Regions from separate parts of the Vibrio algivorus genome, predicted to be linked through region 1. Evidence: predicted binding sites of a transcription regulator. Region 1 holds the regulator's gene; each other region holds the start of a gene.
The links. The regulator PurR, encoded in region 1, represses purine synthesis genes. The targets are predictions, from matches to a motif close to TNANGNAAACGTTTNCNTNA.

Region 1 (7,035 bases):
ATCTTCTGGCCCATACTCGCCCATGTATTGTTGGTTTCCGATATAGTCGTTAAAACATCGGATACCTGATTTACCACAAATGTCGAAGCCTGCAGATTCTATCCATTGATAGACCTCTTCGGGTAATAAGCCATGTTGAGGCTGCAACTTAAAGCGCTTACGATGTGGCATTCCCTGCAAAATGTGAGGAATATTACCACAAGTTACATTTTTCAAAACCAAACCGTGGTGATTATAAAACATCACTGAAATGATGCCGCCCGGCTTTACCTTTTCAAGTAAGCTTGCTAATACTTGCTGCGGATTTTCCAACCATTCCATCACAGCATGAAATAACACTAAATCCGACTTCTCACTTAAGTGTTCATCGAGATGTTGAATAGCAGAATGAACAAAGCGAAATTGTGAATATAATCCATTATTATCAATATTTTGCTTAGCTAACGCCAACATTTCACTGGAAATATCACACAACGTGACTTGATGCCCTAACTGAGCAATTTTTTGCGACATTTGAGCTAAACCGCCTCCTGCATCTAATACAGATAGAACGTCTTTTTTCTGTTGTAAACGGTCTAAAGCTTGCTCAATATCTTGCCAAAGGATCACTTGACGAATATCGCCTTTATCGGAACCATAGATGTTTTTGGCGAATTTATGCGCGATATCATCGAAATTTCGATCATTGTCCATTTTTTTTCATTTAAGATAACTGAATTTTGCGTGTATTCTGTCACAGCAATTACAGGAATAAAGCAATTACTCCGTTTTACCTGCTGAATGATGAATTTTTGGACTATTTAAAATGTTTGAATTGAAAAAATTAATTGGTGCTCTGCTTATGCCTTTGCCTGCCTTGTTGATTATAGGTTTTATTGGCTTATTTCTTATTATGTTCACCTACAAACGCGGCTTAGGGTGCTTATTCACTTTTGTTTCTTTAATGGGGATCTTTCTATTTTCTTTCCAACCCATTTCGACCTCATTATTGAAACCAACTGAGCGTGCTTATAAAGCTTTTGTGCCAGTAGATGGCGCCATTGACTATGTCATGGTATTAGGAAGTGGCCATATTGTTGATAACGATATTCCAGCAACTTCGGAACTATCTCGCAATGGTTTGATGCGTCTTGCGGAAGGTATTCGTATTTTACACCTCTACCCTGGAGCAAAATTAATTTTGTCTGGTTATAACGGTGGCACATCGGTAAGTAATGCACGAATGATGGCGAATGTTGCTGTTTCATTAGGCGTAGCAAAATCCGATATCATTCTATTAGAAAGTGCTCAAGATACTTGGGATGAAGCGCATCAAGCGGCAGGTTTTGTTGCTGATAAACGTATGGTACTGATCACCTCTGCCAGTCACATGAAACGTGCTATTGGTGAGTTTAACAAAGCAGGACTTGAACCTATCCCTGCACCGACCAATTACTTAGCTTTTGATGATATTAAACAGCCATGGGATAAATATTCTCCACAAGCGAAATATCTAGAGCAAAGTGAACGTTATTGGTATGAGCAGCTTGGTCGATGGTGGTCTTCTTTACGCGACACACTAAGTAACCAGAAGAATTCCGGTACGGCTACAACGTTAGAGTAACGAGATAATACGCGAGCAATCGATAACGTTGCTGCTAACGTGCGGTATTTGTTTTGTCATAAAAATGCCATATCTGATTGTCAGTCATGGCATTTAAGACTAAAATCGTAGTTCATAAAATACAGAATAAAATTAAGTCGCTGATTAAAGGCGACTTTTATCTTTTTAGATTAGAATAAATCCGGCGAAGACGTCGGCATAAAGGAAATTCACTATGGCTACAATTAAAGATGTCGCACGTATTGCAGGTGTTTCTACCACCACAGTGTCACATGTCATCAATAAGACTCGTTTTGTTGCAGAAGCAACTCAAGAAAAAGTCATGGCCGCAGTGAAAGAACTGAATTATGCCCCAAGCGCTGTTGCCCGTAGTCTGAAATGCAATACCACTAGCACCATTGGTATGTTAGTAACGCAGTCAACTAATCCATTTTTTGCCGAAGTAGTAGATGGCGTAGAAAGCTATTGTTACCGCAAAGGTTACACTCTGATCCTTTGTAATACTGGTGGCCGTGCAGATAAACAACGTGATTATATTCGTATGTTAGCTGGCAAACGTGTTGATGGCCTTTTAGTGATGTGTTCAGACTTAGATGCTGATTTACAAGAGATGCTAGATGGTCACCCAGATATTCCTAAGGTCGTCATGGATTGGGGCCCAGAAAGCTCTCAAGCAGATAAGATCATCGATAACTCTGAAGAAGGTGGCTATTTAGCAACTCGTTACCTCATGGCTCAAGGTCACAAAGATATTGCTTGTCTAAGTGGTCACTTCGAAAAAGTTGCCTGTAAAGAACGCATCTCTGGCTGCAAACGCGCATTAGCGGAAGACGGTTTAACGCTTCCAGAAGAGTGGTTACTTGAAGGTAACTTTGAGTGTGATACCGCCGTGATCGCTGCAGATAAAATTCTTGCTATGGAGAAAAAACCAACCGCCGTTTTCTGCTTTAACGATATTATGGCACTCGGCTTAATGAGCCGCTTACAAGAAAAAGGCATGAAAGTACCAGAAGATATTTCGGTTATTGGTTACGATAACATTGATATTTCACCTTACTTCTCACCACCTTTAACGACAGTTCACCAGCCAAAACGTCGTCTAGGTAAGAATGCGGTAGAGATTTTATTAGAGCGTATTAAAGATAAAAATCATGCTAAGCAGACATTTGAGATGTTCCCTGAGATTATTGAACGCTCTTCGGTAAAAACATTGAAATAGTAGTATTCTTAGCCGAGTAACGAATAACTAAACCAGCGCTGATGTCGTTGGTTTTTTTATTGAAATTTTTTAGGCGGATCATCTGTCTATATTGATATACCTAACTTTGTATAAGGATATACATGAAACGTCTGCTACTTAGCTTCATTTTGATCACTCTGCCACTGCTTTCTTCTGCTAAAGATATCTCCATTAGCCAGTTAGATTGGCAACAAGTTGAACAACGAGCAAAAGGACAAGATGTTTACTTTAATGCTTGGGGTGGTAGCCAAGAGATTAATGACTATCTTCGTTGGGTAGCAAAGCAAGTAAAACAAAAGTATGGCATTGAACTTCACCACGTTAAGGTCACTGATATTTCCGAAACCACCACTCGCCTGCTCGCTGAAAAAACTGCTGGAAAACATTCTGGTGGTAGTGTCGATATGGTGTGGATCAATGGTGAAAATTTCAAATCAATGAAGAATAACCAATTACTCTACGGCCCTTTCGTTTCAAGCTTGCCAAATTGGAAAAAAGTCGACTCTAGTCTCCCTGTCACTAATGATTTTTCTGAACCAACAGAAGGATTAGAAGCGCCGTGGGGGGTGGGTCAATTAGTCTATATTCATGATCAGAAAAAGTTACCGACACCCCCACAGTCAGCACAACAATTATTCGATTATGCAAAACACCACCCTGGGCGTATTACCTACCCTAAGCCACCTCAGTTTCATGGCACTAGCTTTTTAAAAGCCTTACTTATCGAACTTTCTGATGAAAAGAGCGCGCTATCTAAGCCCGTTGATGAAGACTCATTTACTCAAGTAACTCAACCTTTATGGGATTACTTAGATGCTATTCAACCTTATTTATGGCAACAAGGCCGCCAATTCCCAACCACTCAACCTGAAATGCTGCAATTGCTCGATGATGATCAAATTGATATTGCTCTTACCTTCAACCCAAATGAAGTTTTTTCAGCCCAAGCAAGCGGTAAGTTAGCCCCAACAACGAAAACCTATGCATGGAAAAATGGCGCATTGTCTAACATTCATTTTCTTGCCATCCCATGGAACGCTAATGCAAAAGAAGGGGCATTAGTCGTAATTAACTTTCTACTCAACCCTCAAGCACAATCACGTAAAGGTGATATCAATGTCTGGGGAGACCCATCAGTATTGCAAACCAAATACTTAACAGGCAGTGCTCAAAAAACGATGTTATTTCCCTCAATTGAAGAGCCTCACCCTAGTTGGCAAACCGCACTAGAACAGGCTTGGATTGAGCGATATAGCCAATAACAACGAATTAAGGGCGCTCATGCAAAGCAAGCAAAGACGTATGCTAAGCATCGGTTATTTACTGGTGATTTTGATCTGCTTTCTCCCCCTTTTTCCGGGGGTGTTAGGCATGGTAATCCCTGCTTTTGGTTTCATTCCGCCGCTTGGTCTAAATATCTTTACCTTGGATGGATTTATTTCAGCTATCAGTTGGCCGGGGGTTGAGCGTTCTCTCTTACAAACCATAATGATCGCGGTTGTCAGTACAGTGATTGCCGTCATAATGACCTTTGCTATTTTGCAAGCCTATTGGGGAAGCCATTCATGGCAGCGAATTGAAAAACTTTTATCCCCTATACTCGCATTACCTCATGTCGCTTTTGCGGTTGGTTTCTTATTCTTATTTTCTGATACTGGTTGGTTAGCCCGTCTTTTTAGCTTCATGGTTAGTGATACTTCAGGGGTTCCCCATGTATGGTTTACTTGGATTTACTCACTACAAGACAATATTGGTATTAGTCTAGCCCTTGCATTAGCAATCAAAGAAACGCCTTTTTTGTTATTAATGAGTGTCGCAATACTGAATAACTTAAAAGTCAAACAAACACTGCAAGTAACACAAGGTTTGGGATACTCTGTTGCTCAATCATGGTGGAAAGCGATTTTTCCCCAATGGCTACGCCACATGCGTTTTCCTCTTTTCGCTATCATGGCTTATTCCTGCTCGGTGGTTGATGTTAGTTTGATTTTAGGCCCAACTCACCCTCCTACATTTGCAGTGTTAGTATGGCAATGGTTTAACGATCCAGATTTATCTCAACTTCCAAGGGCGGCAGCGGGTGCTTTTCTCTTGTTTATTTTGTGTTCTATTTTAATTGGCTTAATTTGGCTAACAGAACGCTTAGTACTAGGGGGATACCGAACTTGGTTAACCTCTGGCCGAAATGCTTCCTTGGGTGTCAGGCCTTATTTCTTTCACCTCATCGCAAGCATTAGCTTATTGACTATTCCGGTAATGATCATTTGGACATTTGCCTTACGCTGGTCTTATCCAAATCTACTCCCTACCTTTTGGAGCACTCGGTTTTGGTTAAATGAATGGCCATATATTCAAGACACCATTTTAACCAGTGTTTGGCTAGCTTTATTCAGCGCAGGAATGGCTCTTGTTCTTGCTCTCATTGCTCATGAGTATCGCCAGCATTTTCGTTATCATATTCCTATGTATGTGATTGCCTTACCTATGTTGATCCCTCAGCTCTCTTTACTATTTGGCTTACAAATCACCACCCTTTGGATTAATCAGGAACATTATTGGCTATGGGTAATTTGGGCGCATACATTTTTTGTTTTTCCCTATGTCTACCTATCTTTGGATGGGCCATGGAAAAGCTACCCTAACCGACTATCCCAAACTGCGGTAAGCCTCGGTGTTTCACCCGTTAAAGTCTTTTTCGCCATAAAGTTGCGTACATTAGTCAGCGGAATATTATTTGCTTGGGCGATGGGTATGAGCGTGAGCCTAGCGCAATATTTACCAACGTTAATGTTAGGCTCTGGAAGAGTTGTCACATTGACGACAGAAGCCGTTGCATTATCCAGTGGCCATGATCGTAGAGTCGTTGCTCTTTATGCTTTATGGCAGGCCATTCTACCCTTTGCTTTTTTCAGCTTAGCGCTTATCGGTAACCGTATTTTTCAGAGCCGGAGTAAAGCGACCTATAAGCAGGAGTCACCTTCATTATGAGTTTGTCATTAGAGCAGCTATCCATTTATCATCAGATATCAAAAACATCTGATTCGAAAAAAACACCACTGGTTAGTAACCTCAATTTAACCATTTCACATGGTACAGTACTTACATTAATGGGCCCAAGTGGTTGTGGAAAGTCAACATTACTTAATGTAATTGCTGGCCACCTCAGCCAAGAGTTTTACTATGACGGTAAAATAATATTAAATAATGAAGAGATCCAAGCTAGCGATCCTCACAAACGTTCTATCGGCATCTTATTTCAAGATGACTTACTTTTCCCACATTTGAATGTTTGGGAAAATATTGCATTTGCTTTGCCAAATAATATCAAAGCTAAAGAAAGAAAGTTGGAAGCTCTAGCAGCCTTAGATAACGTTGGATTACTTGCTATTGCCTACTCTATGCCACATCAAATTTCAGGTGGACAAAGAGCCCGAGTCAGTCTTATTAGAATGTTAAGCGCACAACCTAAGGCTGTTTTACTCGATGAACCATTCAGTAAATTGGATCCCGAATTACGAGTTAACTTTCGAGATTGGGTATTTAAACAACTCGCTGTAGCTCAAGTGCCAACTTTGATGGTCACACACGATAAAGCAGATGCTCCAACCAACGGAAAAATCATGCACTGGGAGCAATTTAGCACGGAGAATTCCCATGCTTGATAGATATGTCATTCCATTAATAAAGCACCCATTAAACTCCTTAGCAAAGCAGTGCGTTCAACGTCATATCAAAGCTGATCATGTCACTTTGGCAAGCTTTCTTATTGGTCTCTTGGCTATCCCTGCATTATGGGGGGAACATTACCTTTTGGCTTTATTATTGATTGTATTAAACCGCATTGGTGATGGTCTTGATGGTGCGATTGCGAGGCAAACACAAACCTCTGACGCAGGTGGTTTTCTTGATATTTGCTTGGATTTCATATTTTATGCTCTGATCCCATTTGGCTTTATCCTAGCCAATCCAGAACAAAACACACTTTGGGCAGCATTATTAATTGTCAGTTTTGTTGGCACAGGTAGTAGCTTCTTAGCATTTGCCTCTATTGCTGGAAAACGAAATATCACCAACCCAGTTTATCAACACAAATCTTTATATTACATGTCAGGCATAACGGAAGGGACTGAGACGATTGGTTTTTTTATCGCATTTTGTCTCTGGCCAGCTCTTTTCCCCCAACTTGCTGCCA
Region 2 (7,035 bases), on a different contig from region 1:
ATCGTTACTTCAAAGGGAGAGGGGATTTACGGTTTAATCATAAAGCAATACAAACTATTTTATAGGCTATTGATCACTTTTTCTTTGTTTAATCGCTCTAATTGAGTACCACATAAAGAGCAATGATAACGAGTTTGTTGACGTTTCACTTTATTATGTCGTCGAATTGATAATAGGTGGGTTTGACATTGGCATTGATAAGTAAAGGTTTTCCCTTGTACCGAACTAACATCGAAAGCATGATAAATTTCAGGTGGGCATTGAAAAATATTTGCCATCACATATCGCCATTCTTTGCCATGAGGCTTTACGCGACCAAATTGATGGTAGGTGATAAGGTGGGCCAACTCATGCGGAATCACTTGTTCTATAAATGCTTGTTGATTTTCAATAAATAATGTTGGATTTAAGCGAATTCGCCATTGTTGCAGGTAAGCTTTTCCCGCCACCTTTCCTCGTACATTAAATGTAAGTTCTGGTGTGGGAAAGCTACATTCAAAGGCCAACTCTGCTTTTTTTAGGTGAAGCTGAAGGCTGTTTTCCAATTGATGGATTAAACTTTGAGGAATGACAATGGCTGACACTATGACTCTCTACTAACATTCAGAACCGAAGAGGAGCCGAATGTTAATAGAGATAAGAGGTAGATACAATTAATGTTATACCCAAGTTATTTGGGTATATGGTGATGGATTTCATGTTTACGACTGATAGTTTGTCGGTAACCATGCCAAGTAGCAAAGCCTAGGATAGGCATCGCAATGATCATTCCTATACCAGCTGTGACAAAACCAAAACCAATAAATAAAACAATTATTCCCGCCCATACTACCATGGCACTTAGGTTATTTTTGACGGCGTGATAGCTCGTAAAGACGGCGGTCATCATATCGACTCGCCTTTCCATCATTAATGGAATCGAAAATGCCGACATAGAAAAAATGACACATGAGAAAATAAACCCAACCACAGAACCACTGATTAAAAAAGGTAGGAAAGCTTCGATTGAGGCCCCTTGCATTTCTGGATATAAAGCATGTAACAAGGCAGCAATGCGCATCCAAAAGATCATCGCAACACAAAGTAATAGAGCAAAGCTCCATTGTGAAACGCCATTACGCTTAATCGCTTTTATTGAATGGAATAATTTAGGTTTATGATGTTTCTCAATTTGCCAACTCGCATCGTATAGTCCTAGCGCTAAAAATGGGCCGATTAACATATAAACAATCAGGCTAGGGAAAATGACTAAATGAGAACCTTGCAAATAGACTAGCCATTCAATACCAGCAGCGGCAACAGCAAAGCAAATGCCGTAAAATAAGCTGATCACAGGAGCTTTAAAAATATCGCGAAAGCCGAGTTTCAGCCATTGTAATGGTGCGAATGTAGCGATTTTCTCACAAGGTATGGTGCGAGCATATTCATTATCTGGTGTTCTAAAATCTGATGGTTTAGCAGTACGAGGCATAAATCCTCCTAGCAATTCATGAGGGAACAAATCTGTGCAGCAGCCCAAGTTATTTGGGTATATATAAATATTGCTGTTGTTTGGGATAATTACAAATTTAATGACTAAAAATTGTTCAAATTTGATGAGTGGAAAAAACCGATGGGCAATAAAAAAACCCTCACCGAATAGCAAGGGTTTGAAAGTACTGTGGTTTGTCGTGAAAACGAATTATAAGCCAGCAAATCCACGCAGTGCTTCTGCTTTGTCCGTTGCTTCCCATGGGAATTCATCACGACCAAAGTGGCCATAAGCAGCCGTCTTCTTGTAGATAGGTTGAAGTAGGTTCAACATTTCTTGTAGGCCGTATGGACGTAAGTCGAAGTGCTGACGAACTGCTTCGATAATGATGTCTGATGGTACTTTCTCTGTACCAAACGTTTCTACCATGATAGAAGTCGGCTCAGCTACACCGATAGCGTATGAAAGTTGAATTTCACAACGATCCGCAAGGCCTGCTGCTACGATATTTTTTGCTACATAACGCGCTGCGTAAGCGGCTGAACGATCAACTTTTGATGGATCTTTACCAGAGAAAGCACCGCCGCCGTGACGAGCTGCACCGCCGTAGGTATCTACGATGATTTTACGACCAGTCAGACCACAGTCACCCATTGGACCACCGATAACAAAACGACCGGTTGGGTTGATAAAGAATTTTGTTTCTTTATTTAGCCATTCAGAAGGCAGTACAGGTTTGATGATTTCTTCCATTACTGCTTCACGTAGATCAGGGGTAGTAATTGAATCACAGTGCTGAGTTGATAGTACGACAGCATCGATACCAACAATCTTTCCTTGATCGTATTGGAAAGTTACTTGAGATTTTGCATCAGGGCGTAAGAAATCAAGTTTGCCGCTTTTACGTACTTCAGCTTGCTTTTGTACAAGTAGGTGAGAGTAAGTAATTGGGGCTGGCATCAATACTTCTGTTTCGTTACATGCATAACCAAACATAATACCTTGGTCGCCAGCGCCTTGATCTTTAGGGTCGGCTTTATCAACACCTTGGTTGATGTCTGGAGATTGTTTACCGATGGTATTTAATACAGCACAAGAGTCTGCATCAAAGCCCATATCAGAATGAACATAACCAATTTCGCGAACGGTTTCGCGGGTAATTTCTTCAATATCAACCCAGGCTGAAGTTGTGACTTCACCGCCAACCATTACCATACCGGTTTTTACGTAAGTTTCACACGCCACACGTGCTTTAGGATCTTGCTCTAGGATTGCATCCAATACTGCATCAGAAATTTGATCAGCAATTTTATCAGGATGACCTTCAGATACAGATTCTGAAGTAAATAAATGCTTAGCCATGTGTGAGTGCTCCACTGTGAATCATGCCAATTCATCGCTTGATGAATGCAGTTAAGTTAGAAAAGACGCGTTCTTGTATAGCTAATGCTATGAATCGCGTCTTTTTAAAAACAATAAATTCTGTAGGTGTTTCTACATCTAGACGTCTATTCTAGTTTTGATTGGTCGAATTACAAGCCTTTTTTCTCTTTTTGCTATTTAGTTGTCTTAAAAGTGAGATAACGGAGGTAGAGAAAATGTTTATTAATTTGCCTTTCTCTCTATTGACGTATTCGATTGCGTTCCCATAATGTCGGGCATTGAGGGGAAATAATGTGACAATGCTAAAAAAGCAAAAAAAATAACCCCAAAAGAGAAAATATCAAGTGGTTAACGTTTGCAGTCATGCAGTCGCTTTGCGACAATACCACGCAGAATTAAAAGTGAGTTGAAGTATTCGGCAAGCTTTCCCAACCTTAATAAATCGCTTATGCAAATCCAGGAGCAGACATGACGTCTCGTAAAGATCTAGCAAATGCAATCCGCGCACTTAGCATGGACGGTGTTCAACAGGCTAATTCAGGCCACCCAGGCGCCCCAATGGGCATGGCCGATATCGCTGAAGTTCTTTGGCGTGGTCACTTGAATCACAACCCACAAAACCCTGAGTGGTTTGATCGCGACCGTTTCGTGCTTTCAAATGGCCACGGTTCGATGCTGATTTACTCTTTGCTTCACCTTTCTGGTTATGACCTTCCTCTTTCTGAACTGAAAAACTTCCGCCAATTGCATTCAAAAACGCCAGGTCACCCTGAGTATGGTTATGCACCTGGTGTTGAAACGACTACTGGCCCACTAGGTCAAGGTATCACCAATGCTGTTGGTATGGCGTTAGCTGAAAAAGCATTAGCGGCTCAGTTTAACCGTGAAGGCCACGATATCGTTGATCACTTTACTTATACATTCCTAGGCGATGGCTGTTTGATGGAAGGTATCTCACACGAAGCGGCTTCTTTAGCTGGTGTGCTAGGTCTAGGTAAATTGGTTGCATTCTGGGATGACAACGGTATTTCTATCGATGGTCACGTAGAAGGTTGGTTTGCAGATGATACACCTAAACGTTTTGAAGCGTACGGTTGGCATGTAATCCCAGCAGTTGATGGTCACGATGCTGACGCAATTGAAGCAGCGATTGCAGCTGCGAAAGCGGATCCTCGTCCAACGCTTATTTGTACTAAAACAGTGATCGGTTTTGGTTCTCCAAACAAAGCGGGCACGCACGATTGTCACGGCGCGCCACTAGGTGCTGATGAAATCGTTGCAACTAAAGCGCAACTTGGTTGGGAACACGGTCCATTTGAAATTCCTTCAGATATTTACGCTGAATGGGACGCAAAAGAAGCGGGTGCAGCAAAAGAAGCGGCTTGGAATGAAAAACTGGCTGCTTATGAAGCGGCTTACCCTGAGCTTGCGGCAGAATTCAAACGTCGTATGGCGGGTGAGCTACCTAAAGAGTGGGAAGAAAAAGCAAGCGCTATCATTGCTGATCTTCAAGCAAACCCAGCTAACATTGCATCACGTAAAGCGTCACAAAATGCACTAGAAGCATTTGGCCAAATTCTACCTGAGTTTATGGGCGGTTCTGCGGACTTAGCACCATCGAACTTAACTATGTGGTCTGGTTCTAAATCTTTGACTGCTGAAGATGCCTCAGGCAACTACGTACACTACGGCGTACGTGAGTTTGGTATGACGGCTATCATCAACGGTATCGCACTACACGGCGGTTTCATTCCTTACGGCGCAACTTTCCTAATGTTCATGGAATACGCACGTAACGCAATGCGTATGGCAGCCTTGATGAAAGTGCAAAACATCCAAGTTTACACCCACGATTCAATCGGCCTAGGCGAAGATGGTCCAACTCACCAACCGGTTGAGCAAATGGCTTCTCTACGTATGACACCAAACATGAGTACATGGCGTCCATGTGACCAAGTTGAATCTGCTGTAGCTTGGAAACTGGCGATTGAGCGTAAAGATGCGCCTTCAGCGTTAATCTTCTCTCGTCAAAACCTAGCACAACAAGAACGTACTGCTGACCAAGTAGCGAACATCGCGAAAGGTGCTTACATTCTGAAAGATTGTGCAGGCAAACCTGAGCTAATCTTGATTGCAACAGGTTCTGAAGTTGAGCTAGCGGTTGAAGCTGCTGCGCAACTTTCTGCGGAAGGTAAACAAGTACGCGTCGTATCAATGCCATCAACCGATGCATTTGATAAGCAAGATGCAGCTTACCGTGAATCAGTATTACCATCAGACGTAACGGCTCGTGTTGCAATTGAAGCGGGTATTGCGGATTACTGGTTTAAGTATGTTGGCCTAGACGGTCGCATCATCGGTATGACAACATTCGGTGAGTCAGCGCCAGCGGGTGAGCTATTTAAAATGTTCGGCTTTACCGTTGAAAACGTAGTTGAAACTGCGAAAGAGTTAATTGCTTAATCCTTTAAGGTTTAGATAATTGAAAGATGAAAGCCGGGCATGATTGCTCGGCTTTTTTAATGCGTATTAAAAGACGATGAGGTAACATACTGCCACTTTAGATTGATGCCACGGAATGATTATGCTCAGAATTGCTATTAATGGATTTGGTCGAATTGGACGCAGTGTATTGCGCGCTTTATATGAAAGTGGCAAAGATCAGTCGATACAAGTAGTGGCCATTAATGAACTTGCTGAACCCGAAGGAATGGTACATCTTCTGCAATACGATTCGAGTCATGGTCGTTTTTTCAAAAAAGTTACCCATGATCAAGAGCATCTTCTTATTCATCACAGCGATAAGGGCGAGTCAAGTTTTGATTCGATTCGTATATTACACCTCTCTGATGCCAAGCTTCTGCCTTGGAAAGATCTCAATGTCGATATCGTTTTAGATTGTACTGGTAAGTTTGGATCGCAAGTCGATGGGCAATTGCATATTCAAGCTGGAGCGAAACGAGTGTTGTTTTCTCATCCAGGTGGTAATGATGTCGATAACACGATTATCTACGGTGTGAATCATGAAACATTGGCTGCTGAACATCATGTGGTTTCGAATGGTTCTTGTACGACTAACTGTATTATTCCAGTGATTAAAGCATTAGATGACAGTTTTGGTATTGAGTCTGGCACTATCACCACCATTCACTCTTCTATGAACGATCAGCAAGTGATTGATGCTTATCACTCCGATTTACGCCGTTCTCGGGCCGCTAGCCAATCTATCATTCCTGTTGATACTAAACTTCATTTAGGTATCGCAAGAATTTACCCTAAATTTGCTGATAAATTTGAAGCAATTTCAGTTCGAGTGCCTACAATTAATGTCACAGCGATGGATTTAAGTGTCACAGTTCACAAAAATGTCAATGTTAATGACGTAAATCAATCTATCGTAGAAGCATCTCGTTGTACATTGGGCGGCATATTGGATTACACCGAAGCGCCTCTGGTTTCGATTGATTTCAATCATGATTCGCATAGTGCGATTGTTGATGGCTCGCAAACTCGTGTTAGCAACCACCGTTTAGTTAAAATGCTAGTGTGGTGTGATAACGAATGGGGCTTTGCCAACCGAATGCTCGATACTGCCTTAGTAATGGGTACAATGATTGACTCAAAATAAGATTTTTGCGACGAATAAATAGTCGATTTATTATTTTTTAGCTTGAAATAATAAATAGTCGCCCCCAGTATATTGGGTAATGAAATGATTAGCCCTGTGCGGTTTACAGGAAAGCGATTTAGTCGCTAAGCTGAATAGAAATTGCTAGATAAGAAATTTGATTATTGGGCATTATGCCCGGTGATAACGCTTTAAATATTTTTAATTTCACTAACATTGAGAGGACAAATAATGTCTGTAATCAAGATGACTGACCTGGATCTTGCAGGTAAACGTGTATTCATTCGTGCTGACTTAAATGTGCCAGTAAAAGAAGGTAAAGTAACTTCAGATGCTCGTATCTTAGCGTCTTTACCTACGATTAAAACTTGCCTAGAAGCTGGCGCAAAAGTAATGGTGACTTCTCACCTAGGTCGCCCAACTGAAGGTGAATACAACGAAGAGTTCTCTCTGCAACCAGTTGTTAACTATTTAAACGATGCACTAGATTGCGACGTTAAATTAGCAAAAGATTACCTAGATGGTCTTGAGCTTAATGCTGGTGAATTAGTGG
Region 3 (7,035 bases), on a different contig from region 1:
AGTAACCCAGGGTTTAATAATCAAGTGAAAAAGGCATTTGGGAATGATTATCCTGATGCTAATACTGCTGCCTACTTTCAACGAGGATCGTTTAATTTTACCGGTGGGCAGTTTTTGGATGTCGATGGTCAATTAGTTATGTTCCATGACTCTTTAAAATTCAGTTATAACGAAGATGTTATTGACTCAATTTTTGGCCTAACACCACCTAAGTGGGTAAAAGGATCTTGGCAGGATTTTTAATCTCTTTTTCTTCAAACTCTCTATCTTAAATGTGATCAGGTATAATCGGGCTATATTATGTAACCTGTGAGTTAACTGACATGTGTTCAGATAGTGAGGGGAAGCCTCAAGTTGCTTTTAGTGAGCAAGATAAAGCGTTTATGCAGCGTGCCATGCAACTTGCCAATATTGCAGAAGAGCATGGTGAAGTGCCTGTGGGAGCTGTACTAGTCAAAGGCAGTAAAATCATTGCCGAAGGTTGGAATGCTTCGATTAGTGAGCATGATGCCACTGCGCATGCAGAAATTGTCACACTGCGCCAAGCAGGACAAAGATTACAAAACTATCGCCTGTTAGACACCACTCTTTATGTCACTCTTGAACCTTGCCCTATGTGTGCAGGCGCATTATTACACAGCCGAGTAGGTCGTATTGTGTTTGGTGCTTATGATTTAAAAGCAGGGGCGGCTGGAACGGTATTGAATCTGTTTGAAAGCCAAGCTTCTTATCATTACGCTCAAGTCGAAGGTGGTTTACTAGAAGAAGAGTGCCGCCATCAACTACAAGCTTTTTTTAAGCGTCGCCGAAAAGAGATTAAACAGGCTAGAAAAGGCAATGCAGGTGAGTGATATTTATCGACAAACAAAAAACAAATAGGCTGTTTGTCGATATAGGGTGTAGCGAGTTTTAGATTGTTTGTATAACTAAACCACTTCAGACCAGAAAACGTAAGAGCGATGACGCCATAGTACCTGTTTCTTATTGTTGGCTAGCATACGTTTTCTACGAGTGGTGTTAGCTTTATTACGAACAAGACGATTCATTGTTTTCTTCTTAGAGAACATGGTTATGCCTCCTTAATATTTATCTATATTTTTCGCACTTGAAGCAGTAGCTTTGCTGACGACATTCATTTGTCTCACTGCAACTCCAATTACTTTTTATTGAACTCATTTATATCGTTTTTTTATGACGTAACAATGACAGTTGTAGCACAGTTTATTTTTTCCAGCTAATCATTTTTAACAACCTAATTTGTCCTTTTCAATTATTAATTAGCTTGGTTACCTACCAATCATAAAAAGCCCCAATAATTAGCATTAACTAAGTATTGAGGCTATTTTTCATATGTTTGAGCTGTATTACTTAATTGGTGGTGATTCTGCTATTTCGCTGGTATTTGATTCAGCTTCACTGACCGTCGGTGGAATGACCTGAAAATCATCTTCTTTATCATCAGAATTTACCGGTTGATTTTCTGTTTCGTAACCAATGATCGTTTGGTAATAGCGACGAATGTTTTCTACGTAATTCTTTGCTTCATCACCTCGAGCAAATCCGTAACGCGTATATTTGTAATAACCCGGAATTCGCAATTTAGGTAGTCTTTCTTTTACATCTGTCCAAGAATCAGGGTTACCTTTTTCATGCTGAGTAATACGTCTGGCATCCATTACATGGCCATAACCTACGTTATAAGAAGCAAGGGCAAACCAAATTTTTTCATGTTCAGGAATGGAATCTGGGATGCGTTTAATGACACGTCGTAAATATTCAACACCACCACGAATAGATTGAGATGGATCAAGGCGATCTTCAACATCAACCATTTTGGCGGTTGATTGCGTTAGCATCATCATTCCTCGCACACCGGTCGGTGACTTAGCGTAAGGATTCCAATGTGATTCTTGATAAGACAAGGCGGCAATTAAACGCCAATCAAATTCTTTAGAATAAGTTTGGAATAACTTTTTATATTTTGGCAGTTTACTATCTAATGAGCGAATAAAAGCACGCGTATCGACATAGTCAAAACTTTGAATATGACCAAAATATTTTTCTTCTAAGCTAGCCAATTGCCCTGATTGGTTGAATTGACCAAAGAACTCTAAGATTAATGCATATAAAGAGTCATCATTGCTTTTTCGCATAAACCATGAAATAGGTTGATCATCTGTTAATTCAAATGCTAAAGCTAAGTTAGGGTGAAGCCTTTGAGTGATCGAAAGTGATACTGAATCTACCACCGTAAAATCAATTTTGCCTTCTGAAACATCCTTTAATAAGTCTGTGTTATCTTCGGTATTGGTGCTCGTCCATTTTAAGTCTGGATGAATCTTACTAAGTTGCTGCAAGGTGTATTCATATTGAGAGCCTTTAACTACGTGAAGTTCGGCTTTTTTATCGATCAATTGTTGTAAATTTCTTGGTCGCCAAGTGCCTTTTTTATAAATCACTTGCTGACTAACGTAGTAGTACGCTGGGCCAGCATTGAATTTTTTTAAGCGGTCGGGGGTGTGGCTTAGCCCCGCGGCAACAATATCAACCTCGTGGTTTTCTAAAGCAGGTAGTAGTCCGGTGAGATGGTAAGCGGGTTTGATTTCTAGTTTTACACCAAGCTGATCGGCAAATTTTTTCGCCAACTCGTATTCCAAACCGGTTTGACCATCAGGACCAATAAAATAAGAAAGTTGATTATTTAAGGTGCCAACTCGCAAAACCCCGCGTTCTTGGATCTTTTCTAAGTCAGTCATTGATCTGCTATTTGGTTTACATGCGGTTATTCCTATAAGAATAAATAGCATGAAAACCAAACGCTTAAAGTTGGAATGAGAACAAAGTTTTATCAAAAGGAAATCTCACAAAGCCATTAGTAGCTACTTTATACCAAATGGTGACCATATCAGCAAAAATTGAAAGGGATTATATATTCTTAGTACTTGAAACTGCAGCTTTGTTGATGATGCTCATTTCCCTCTCTTTTATAGATAAGACATAGGCTAATTATTCTCAAGGGGGGGTCATTCACTTGTCGCCTCACTGTAACTTTAATTGCTTTGGATGTAGTGCAAATGACTTTTATTGAAAAAAATACGCAAACGGTTGCTTTTGGTGTTACGTCGACTTGGAAATTACTCTATAATACGCCGCAAAAGGCTAGGTGAAATTGAAATCCGCTTTATATATTCAGTTATGGACGATGTACTCTGAACGGATTTCAATATCACTTTTCTTTTTTAACAACTGCTAAAGAGACCTAAGCACATGAGAATTTTGCGTGGTTCCCCCGCTTTATCCGAATTTCGTGTCAACAAGCTTTTAGAGCTGTGCCGTGAATTGAACTTACCTGTGTCTGGCATCTATGCGGAATTTGCGCATTTTGCAGACCTCACTTCTGAACTGAACCCTCAAGAGCTTTCTAAGCTTGAAAAGTTACTGACTTATGGTCCAACCATTGAAGATCATGAGCCGCAAGGTCTACTTCTGCTTACCACACCTCGTCCGGGTACTATTTCGCCTTGGTCATCTAAAGCGACTGATATCGCTCATAATTGTGGCTTAAACCAAATTAAACGTCTTGAGCGTGGCACTGCCTATTATGTTGAATCTTCGGTTGAGCTATCTGAATTACAACTTCTTGAGTTAAAAGCTTTATTACATGATCGCATGATGGAAGTAGTATTTAGCGACTTTGAACAAGCATCATCCTTATTCCAAGTGGCAGAGCCAGCACCATTAACCGAAGTCGATTTACTTTCTGGTGGCCGAGTTGCGCTTGAAGAAGCCAATGTTTCACTTGGGCTTGCGTTAGCTGAAGAAGAAATTGAGTACCTGGTTGAAAGCTTTACGCAAAAGTTAAAGCGTAACCCGACTGATATTGAATTGATGATGTTTGCTCAAGCGAACTCTGAACACTGCCGTCACAAAATCTTTAATGCTGATTGGACGATTGATGGTGTGGATCAAGAAAAATCACTGTTCAAAATGATTAAAAACACCTTTGAAGTGACGCCAGATCACGTGTTGTCTGCTTATAAAGATAACGCAGCGGTCATGACGGGCTCTACCGTTGGCCGTTTCTTCCCTGATCCCAAAACACGCCAATACGGTTACCATCAAGAACAAGCTCATATCTTGATGAAAGTAGAGACCCATAACCACCCAACCGCCATTTCTCCTTGGCCAGGTGCTTCTACTGGTTCTGGTGGTGAAATTCGTGATGAAGGCGCAACCGGTATTGGTGGTAAGCCAAAAGCGGGTTTAGTCGGCTTCTCGGTATCTAACCTTAAGATTCCAAACTTCGTACAACCTTGGGAAACTGATTTTGGTAAACCAAGCCGTATCGTCACTGCGTTAGATATCATGCTAGAAGGCCCATTAGGTGGCGCGGCATTTAACAACGAATTCGGTCGTCCTAACTTATTGGGTTACTTCCGTACTTATGAAGAGAAAGTCAATTCTCATAACGGTGAAGAAATTCGTGGTTACCATAAGCCAATCATGCTGGCTGGTGGTATGGGGAATATCCGCGATGAGCACGTTCAGAAGAAAGAAATTCCTGTTGGCGCAAGCTTAATTGTATTAGGTGGCCCAGCAATGAACATCGGTCTTGGTGGTGGTGCGGCGTCTTCTATGGCGTCAGGTCAATCTGCGGAAGATCTCGATTTTGCTTCCGTTCAGCGCGAAAACCCAGAAATGGAACGTCGTTGCCAAGAAGTGATCGACCGTTGTTGGCAGTTAGGGGATGAAAACCCAATTGCCTTTATCCATGATGTGGGTGCGGGCGGTATTTCTAACGCATTACCTGAATTGGTGGATGATGGCGAACGTGGCGGCATTTTCCAATTGCGTGACGTGCCAAATGATGAGCCAGGCATGAGTCCATTAGAAATTTGGTGTAACGAATCTCAAGAACGCTATGTAATGGCAGTAGCGCCAGAAAATATGGACGTATTTGATGCGATTTGTAAGCGCGAACGTGCTCCTTATGCTGTGGTTGGTGTGGCAACTGAAGAGCGTGAACTGAAACTGGAAGATTCTCATTTTGACAATACACCAATCGATATGCCTATGGATGTTCTTTTAGGTAAAACGCCTAAAATGCACCGTGATGCCAAAACGTTAAAAGCCAATAATCCAGCCATTGATCGCAGTGGTATTGAGCTTAATGAAGCAGTAGACCGCGTACTACGTCTTCCAACTGTGGCAGAGAAAACTTTCCTTATCACTATTGGTGACCGTACGGTGACGGGGCTTGTGGCTCGTGATCAAATGGTCGGTCCTTGGCAGGTACCAGTTGCCAACTGTGCAGTAACCGCTGCAAGTTATGATTCTTACCACGGTGAAGCGATGTCACTTGGTGAGCGTACACCAGTAGCATTACTTGATTTTGGCGCATCAGCACGTTTAGCGGTGGGGGAATCCATCACTAACATTGCAGCCACCGACATTGGTGATATTAAACACATTAAATTGTCGGCTAACTGGATGTCTCCAGCCGGTCACCCGGGTGAAGATGCCGGTTTATACGAAGCGGTAAAAGCGGTCGGTGAAGAGCTTTGTCCTGCATTAGGTTTAACCATTCCTGTTGGTAAAGACTCAATGTCGATGAAGACTAAATGGCAGCAAGATGGTGAGCAGCGTGAAGTGACATCGCCGTTGTCATTGGTGATCACTGCATTTGCTCGTGTTGAAGATGTACGTAAAACAGTGACACCTCAACTTCAAGTGACGAAAGGCGACACTAGCCTGATCTTGGTTGATTTAGGTAATGGCAAAAATCGTATGGGCGCGACGGCGCTGGCGCAAGTTTACAAGCAACTGGGTGATAAACCTGCCGATGTAGATAACGCTGAGCAGTTAAAAGGCTTCTATACTGGCATGCAGTCTTTGGTTCGTGACAATAAGCTTTTGGCTTACCACGATAAAGGCGATGGTGGTTTATTTGTTACTCTTGCTGAAATGGCGTTTGCCGGTCACTGTGGTGTGAAGGCAAATATTGATGCTTTAGGTGAAGATACTTTAGCTGCATTGTTCAATGAAGAATTAGGTGCGGTAATTCAGGTTCGCAATGACGATCTTGAAGTTGTTCAAGCTGTGTTAGCTGAAAATGGCTTAGCATCTTGCTCACACGTGATTGGTTCAGTTGATGCATCGGATACGGTTTGCATTGCTTCTGGAAATACTGTGGTACTTGAGCGTAACCGTACGGAGCTTCGCACCATTTGGGCAGAAACTACCCATAAGATGCAAGCGATGCGTGATAACCCCGCTTGTGCCGATCAAGAGCATGCCGCGAAAGCAGACAACAGCGATCCGGGCTTAAACGTTAAACTGAGCTTTGATATTAATGAAGATATTGCTGCTCCTTATATATCGACTGGCGCTAAACCCAAAATGGCGATTTTGCGTGAGCAAGGTATTAACTCTCACGTTGAAATGGCGGCAGCGTTTGACCGTGCAGGCTTTGACGCGACAGACATTCACATGAGTGACATCTTAACCGGCCAAGCGGCATTAGAAGAGTACCAAGGCTTAGTCGCTTGTGGTGGTTTCTCCTACGGTGACGTACTTGGTGCCGGTGAAGGTTGGGCGAAGTCGATTTTGTTCAACGACAATGCTCGTGAGCAATTTGCTGCTTTCTTTGAGCGCCAAGATACGATCTCTTTAGGTGTGTGTAATGGTTGTCAGATGTTATCAAACCTACGCGAACTGATTCCGGGCGCAGATTTATGGCCACGTTTTGTGCGCAATGAATCCGAGCGTTTTGAAGCTCGCTTTAGCTTAGTGGAAGTACAAAAGTCGCAATCTGCCTTCTTTGACGGTATGGCGGGCTCACGTATGCCTATCGCAGTTTCACATGGTGAAGGTCGTGTTGAAGTGCGTGATAACCAGCATCTACAAGCGATTGAAGATTCTGGTACGGTGACACTACGTTACGTGGATAATATGGGTAATCCAACTCAACAATATCCGAATAACCCGAATGGTTCACCTAATGCGATTACAGGCTTAACAACGACTGATGGTCGT

Region 2: a site for PurR is predicted at 3,098-3,117, ahead of metK (methionine adenosyltransferase). Genes of this name have one in related genera too.
Region 3: a site for PurR is predicted at 3,094-3,113, ahead of purL (phosphoribosylformylglycinamidine synthase). Genes of this name have one in related genera too.

The regions. Positions count from the first base shown of each region.
Region 1 is NZ_BSPV01000004.1:245,033-252,067, reverse strand. Features, by position in the region: gene cmoM (tRNA uridine 5-oxyacetic acid(34) methyltransferase CmoM) at 1-693, opposite strand, end outside; gene elyC (envelope biogenesis factor ElyC) at 806-1,603, shown strand; gene purR (HTH-type transcriptional repressor PurR) at 1,818-2,822, shown strand; gene QQJ93_RS06870 (ABC transporter substrate-binding protein) at 2,945-4,105, shown strand; gene QQJ93_RS06865 (ABC transporter permease) at 4,125-5,831, shown strand; gene QQJ93_RS06860 (ATP-binding cassette domain-containing protein) at 5,828-6,505, shown strand; gene QQJ93_RS06855 (CDP-alcohol phosphatidyltransferase family protein) at 6,498-7,035, shown strand, end outside.
Region 2 is NZ_BSPV01000006.1:201,716-208,750, reverse strand. Features, by position in the region: gene QQJ93_RS09955 (SprT family zinc-dependent metalloprotease) at 60-569, opposite strand; gene QQJ93_RS09950 (DUF2189 domain-containing protein) at 671-1,471, opposite strand; gene metK (methionine adenosyltransferase) at 1,682-2,833, opposite strand; gene tkt (transketolase) at 3,323-5,317, shown strand; gene epd (erythrose-4-phosphate dehydrogenase) at 5,439-6,482, shown strand; gene QQJ93_RS09930 (phosphoglycerate kinase) at 6,714-7,035, shown strand, end outside.
Region 3 is NZ_BSPV01000009.1:105,597-112,631, forward strand. Features, by position in the region: gene QQJ93_RS12850 (hypothetical protein) at 1-243, shown strand, start outside; gene tadA (tRNA adenosine(34) deaminase TadA) at 324-851, shown strand; gene QQJ93_RS12860 (hypothetical protein) at 927-1,067, opposite strand; gene mltF (membrane-bound lytic murein transglycosylase MltF) at 1,365-2,807, opposite strand; gene purL (phosphoribosylformylglycinamidine synthase) at 3,268-7,035, shown strand, end outside.